2 regions of the Butyrivibrio hungatei genome follow, and region 1 is predicted to be linked to the other one. Evidence: riboswitches for the same ligand, from Rfam matches in the RefSeq annotation. Region 1 holds a riboswitch; the other holds the start of a gene.
What was found. A riboswitch is a leader RNA that binds a small molecule or an ion and turns the genes downstream of it on or off. The one in region 1 is predicted to bind thiamine pyrophosphate.
Positions count from the first base shown of each region.

Region 1 (3,160 bases):
GTCGTCAGCCTTGGCTGATATGTATATCCTGTCATCCATCATTCTTGGAACATCCATAACAAGCTGACTATTATCTTTTTGCTGCTCCTGAACCACGTCTGACTTATTAAATACATAAAGAACTGGGATGTCACCAGCACCTATCTCTGTAAGAGTCTCTTTTGTCACATCCATATGGTAGCGGTACTCAGGATCACTAAAGTCGATCACTTCCAAAAGAATGTCCGCAAACTTAGCTTCATCAAGGGTAGATCTAAAGGCCTTAACAAGTGAATGTGGAAGTTCGCTTATAAATCCTACTGTATCTGCCAAAAGAAATGGTCTACGGCCCGGAGCTGCTATCTTTCTAACTGAAGTATCAAGTGTTGCAAAAAGCATGTCTTTTTCAAGAACCTGCTTCTCATCATAGGCATCACCGCCATAGAGCCTTAAAAGATTGTTCATGATCGTTGATTTGCCGGCATTGGTGTATCCAACCAGGGATATACGCGGCATGCCTGAATTTATGCGCTTTCCTCTCTGGGTCACACGCTCTTTTTCAACAGCATCAAGTTCCCTTCTAAGCTCAGCCATACGATGCTCGATCCTACGTCTATCAAGTTCAAGCTGTTTCTCACCAGAACCTTTGTTGGATAATCTTCCGCTACCGCCCCCCTGCCTTGAAAGAGCTTTTCGCATATGAGCAAGTCTAGGCAGCATGTATTGGAGCTGCGCATACTCAACCTGAAGTCTAGCTTCTCTTGTTTTGGCGCGTCTTGCAAATATCTGAAGGATCAGTCCTGTTCTGTCTATAACCTCTGTATCCAGCGCCTTTTCAAGGTTTCTTAGCTGCATTGGTGAAAGAGTATCATTAAAGATGATGATATTTGCATCAAATACATCAAGAGAGGATCTTACTTCCTCAACCTTACCGCTTCCAATGTAGGTACTTCTGTCTGGACTTGGAAGAGCCTGTGTAACAGTACAGACCGCGTCTATATCTATAGCCTTAGTGAGCTCTTTTAACTCATCCATAGACCTCTCAAAGTCTGATTCACTTCTATTAACATTAAGACCAACCAAGATAGCCCTTGGATTTGCAGTTTGTTTTATGTTTTCATATATAGTATTTTTCACTTTTTTACCTCCGTGGAGCTATTGACAAACCCCTGGGCTAAGCGTTTAATAAGACTAGAAAAAAAACATATTAACCGCTAGGGGAGCAATGCTGAGAGTGTACGTGCAATGCACGTCTAACCCTTATTACCTGATCTGGTTAGTACCAGCGTAGGGAAGCACGATTGATTATAACATCTTTTATTAGATGTGAGTACAAATAACCTCCCTTTATGCGGTAAAGGGAGGTATTTTTATGAATCTATTATTTGAAAAAATTGTTGATGACGGCTATGTAACATACGGTTTTACAACAGCCGGCTATATCGTCGGAGTAGTTCTCGGTGTTCTGCTGCTTCTATCTGTAAGTTTCTTCATTAACAAAGATGGCAAAAGTTCTATCAGCATCAAGCAGCTCACAACATCAGCTCTTTGCCTTGCTCTTGCATTTGTTTTATCTAATGTAAAGCTCTTCAAGGCACCAATGGGCGGTTCAGTCACACTTCTTAGCATGTTCTTTATCACATATATCGGATATCTCTACGGAGCAAGGATCAGCTTGTCAGCAGCCTTTGCCTATGGACTTCTCCAGCTTATCGTTGATCCTTATATCATCAGTGCTCCTCAGCTTGTATGTGATTACTTCCTTGCTTTTACAGCATTGGGACTTGCTGGTTTCTTTTATAACAAGAAGCACGGCATGTACATTGGTTACCTTGTCGGAATCTTTGGCAGATTCGTATTTTCAACACTTTCAGGTGTCATCTTCTTTGCAGATTACGCACCAGAAGGTATGTCACCACTTCTTTACTCAGTTCTTTACAATGGCTCATATATTGCAGTTGAAGCAATCATCACAATTGCAGTTGTCGCAATCCCTGCAGTGCACACAGGTCTTAACCGCCTGAAATTCGAGCTCAATGAAAAGACACTTAAAAGATCAGTTACTGTAAGCTAAGCGGAATCTCTTTTCCCAAAGAGAAGGAATAAATATATATTTCTTTAACCTTCATATTTGTCGAAGCTTCCAAAGCTTCTTTGTAATAGTCCAGCTGGATCCTATAACGACTCACAAGCTCAGTTTCATCGCTGACCTTGTCTGTCTTATAGTCCAGCAGTACTATTTCACCATCTTCAACAAAGAAAGCATCAATGATACCCTGTATGAGCACCATCTCTCCATCAGGAAACTTCTCATCAAGCCTACCTGCGTCAATTCCCATCATAAATGGTCTTTCTCTCATAAGAGCATTGTTTCTATAGGCTCTACCCATCCTTTTTCCAAGGTCTGTCAAAAGAAATGTGGCTACGTCCCATTCATTGACCGCGCTTTCATATTCTGAAGGGATCACCTTTTCTGTAGTCTTCTTAGTAAGCCATTTTTCAACTTCCTGTGCTATTTCTTTTCTGGAAAGATCAGCTAATGTCGCATTTCCATAAATATCCTCATCCAAAAGTTCCATGATCCTATGGTATGCAGTACCTCTTTCTGCTCCAGAAAGCTTACCTTCTACAGTTTCATATACAGGGGCATTCTCCTGACTTATATCCTTTGTAAATACCTCACCTTCCTGCTCTAACATGTGTTTTTTAAGTTCTGTAACAGTTGTCTTGGTGAAAAGACCCTTAAGGTTTTCGAAGGCGTACATGGCGCTGAATTTTTCCTTTAGTCTGTCTGAAAGATCTTTATCGAATTCCAAGTCAGCATCTGATTCAAGCTCTGCTCTTCTGATAACACCTGTTACCCCTTGACTTTCGATTATCGCAGCAAGATCACTATCTGAAAGGCTCTTAAAAGTAAGTGCCGGAACCTGTTTTTCATCGTCAAAATGTGCGTTCACGCTGTCAAAGGATATCTCATATTTTGAAAGCAGCTCTTTTACCTGAGGATGTCTGATAAGGGCAGCCAAAATAAAATCAAAATAGCTTGAAAAGGAAAGCCTCATTGAATATGGCAGTAGCTCTCCGCTTTCAGCAATTACCGGAAGATTACGGGCAGCCTTTATAAGAGTATCTGCAAGCTTCTTGACATATGCTGTCATGATCAGCTTTTCCTTGGCTCTTG
Region 1 covers NZ_CP017831.1:778,667-781,826, reverse strand. The annotation lists gene hflX (GTPase HflX) at 1-1,116, opposite strand, end outside; TPP riboswitch at 1,186-1,290, shown strand; gene thiT (energy-coupled thiamine transporter ThiT) at 1,352-2,053, shown strand; gene addA (helicase-exonuclease AddAB subunit AddA) at 2,040-3,160, opposite strand, start outside.

Region 2 (3,160 bases), 1.5 Mb from region 1:
TGTACTATCTGTTACAAGGTAAAGTTTCATGCTGTCTTTATCTAGTCTCTCCATTTTCCCGTCCTACTCTTTTCTTATCTTTGCTAGTTTTCTTATATCCTCATCCTGCAAAAGGCTTACTTCATCTAAAAGCTTTACTAAGAATGTTCCGCTTCCGACAGGTTCTTTAGCCGCTCTTTCTCCAGCAATTCCAAGGAAAGCACAGGCTTCTGCCACAGCTTCAATATCTTCCTGGGCCGCTAAAAAGCTCGCACATATAGCACCTAACATACAGCCAGTACCAGTGATCATCCCTAGTTCTTTGACACCGTTAGCTACTGCATAATTCCTCTCTCCGTCAGTAACTATGTCAGTTTTGCCGCTAGCAAGAATCACCGCATCAAGGTCCTTAGCTAGCTCTTTTGCTACGCTAGCGATATCTTCTGTATTTAAGGAAGCGTCGCCATCAACGCCGCTTCCCTTGTAGTTATCATCATATAAAGCCTTTATCTCGGAGTAATTTCCCTTTATCACCAGAAATGGCTTGGATTCCTCAGTAGTACATATGCAATCCATCGCTGTGATCAGTTTCTTGTAAAAGAACTCTTTTCTAATGTCAGAGCAAGCTACTCCCACAGCATCCACAACTATTGGAATCCTTTTATAGAGCGCTGTCTCAAAGGACTTCCTCATGGCTTCCATTCTTACATCAGTTATGTTTCCAAGATTTATCAAAAGAGCATCCGCTGAATCCGTAATATCTACAACCTCTGCCGGATGCTCAGCCATGATAGGCCTTGCTCCAAGTCCCAGAACCGAATTTGCACATTGCATAATGGATATTGGATTTGTTATGCAGTGGATCAGCTTATTACTGCACTTTAGCTTTTTTATGATTTCCATTTAAGCCGCCTTATCTTCGCTTCTTGGTACGTCTTTTAATGCATCCTGAATCTTCTTGAGCTGGCCTGTAGCCTTAAGCCTTAAAAGAAGCACAAATGCAATGCTTCCGCCGATCAAAGTTCCCATGATAAAGGATGGTACGTAAAAGAACCATGTAAGGCCTTCTTTGCCCCACAGATAGGTCATTACAGGATATGAAACGATTGCTCCGATAATACCTGTTCCAATGATCTCACCAAGAACTGCAGCTATTATCTTGCCTTTTGATAATTTGTAGAAAATACCTGAAAGTGTAGCGCCAAACACTGCCCCAGTAAGCGCAAGGGGAGGAATCCCCATGATCATCATTCTGATAACCCCTATCAGAACTGCGCAAAGAAATGCATAGGCAGGGCCCATAAACACTGCACATGTGACGTTGATAAGATGCGCCATAGGGCACATTCCCTCAACTCTTAGGATTGGTGATATTACAACTCCCAAAGCAACAAACATTGCAAGCATCACCATTCGTAGTAAGTAGTTACTTTTTTTCATAGCCATATCTCCTTGTAAAGTATGAAGCGGAAGCTCCCATCTGGATAGCTTCCGCATAAATTCACTCCTACTAAAACAAGGCATCCCTACGTTGGCATTATCCAAATCAGGTTCTCGGTCGAAGGTCACACCTTCCTCTCAGCCTGTACTACAAGCTCCCGTTTCTTTAGTTGTCTTATTTGTTATACACCCGCAAAGGTCAGGATGCAATAGTCTTTATTACTTTTTTATCACCATTCGCAGCTTCAGGCTATGGAGGGGACCCGCAGTAGGCCATATGGGGCCCGTAGCCAACCCAAGGGGGCCGCCAGCCTGAAGTTTATTATTTGTGAGTCTCTGAGGATTTTTCTATGTTCATGAGCGTTATATTTCTTACTTTAAATTCTGTTTTGAAACACTGTCTGAGTCTTTGATGCCATTTTTGCTGTAAAGTTTTGTTTTGCCCTCATCAAAAAAACGATACTTTTCTATGTGCTCATGCAGCTTTTGTTTTAATACGCATGCTCTTGCTAAACGCAAACCGCATGCGCTTCAAAAGCTGCTTATGAGCACAAGAAAATGGCGTTTTTTTGAAATCGTTCAAACCCAAAACTTTACATGCAAAAAATGGCAATCAAAGGCGACGCCACATTCACTTAGCGAAGAATGAGCTTAGTGAATGACGCACAGAGTGTTTTGTTTCAAAGAATTTAAAGTAAGAAATATAATGCCATGAACATAAAAATCCAAAGGATGAACAAAAATAAACTTCAGGCTGGCGGCCCCACTGGGTTGGCTACGGGCCCCATATGGCCTGCTGCGGGTCCCCTCCAAAGCCTGAAGCTGTGAATGATGATATAAATTTAAAGCTTTTGATGTTCGCGGTGGGCGAAGTATAAAGGGATCAGCGTAAGGAGCACTACTATGAGACCTGCGATAAATACTGCGTTTGTAGGCAGGTACTCTGTGAAGCCGTACTCATCAACAAATTCTCCACTGTTCTTGATAACAGGATTGGAGATGAGCGGTGCGATCACCATAGGTATCAGTACGTAAAAGACGATTCGGATACCCTCAAATTGTCCTCTGGAATCTTCTGGATACAGGCGCTTGGACCAAACTGTGATGGTCTGTAAAAAGAGGATATATCCGATACCTACAAACAACATTCCTGCCATAAGGTTAGGATTCCATACAGTGCTTGGATCAACATTTGTAGGCGATACCAAAAGCCCGATTATAAGAAGTCCTATGGAATTAAGTATTATTGCAGCAAATATGAGTAGTGATGACCTATCAGCCTTTATAAGCTTAATAGCTGGAATTGTAACGAACATGGCAACAATAAGTCCCACACCCTCTATAAGTCCCATGGTATCAGCTGTAAAGCCAAGGTAATAGATCATGAAGTTGCCTAAATGTGAGAAATATACATTAAAAGAGATGAAGTATACCGCAAGCATCAGGTTTACAAATACAAGTTCTCTGTGCTGTAGATATGCTTTTAAGTTAAATATTGAAAAGAACTGCTCTGAGAAAGAACCCTTTATTGAAGGCTTTAGGTTATCCACATCCTTCATTCCAAACAGTGATATTATCCCCAAAAGAATCACACTTCCACCAATAACAGTAAAGAGTCTCATGTAGTTATCATCTGCGCCAACAAGAAGTCCACCAGCTATAGTTCCTACAATTGTTCCTATTACAGGCTGAACTGCAAGTGCAGCTCCAAGTGCTCCCGAATTGTCAGGAGTCATATGGT
Region 2 covers NZ_CP017831.1:2,409,710-2,412,869, forward strand. The annotation lists gene thiE (thiamine phosphate synthase) at 1-54, opposite strand, end outside; gene thiM (hydroxyethylthiazole kinase) at 64-882, opposite strand; gene thiW (energy coupling factor transporter S component ThiW) at 883-1,419, opposite strand; TPP riboswitch at 1,486-1,591, opposite strand; gene bhn_RS11190 (MFS transporter) at 2,262-3,160, opposite strand, start outside.
Region 2: linked by a shared signal. The riboswitch ahead of thiW (energy coupling factor transporter S component ThiW) and the one ahead of thiT (energy-coupled thiamine transporter ThiT) in region 1 are both predicted to bind thiamine pyrophosphate.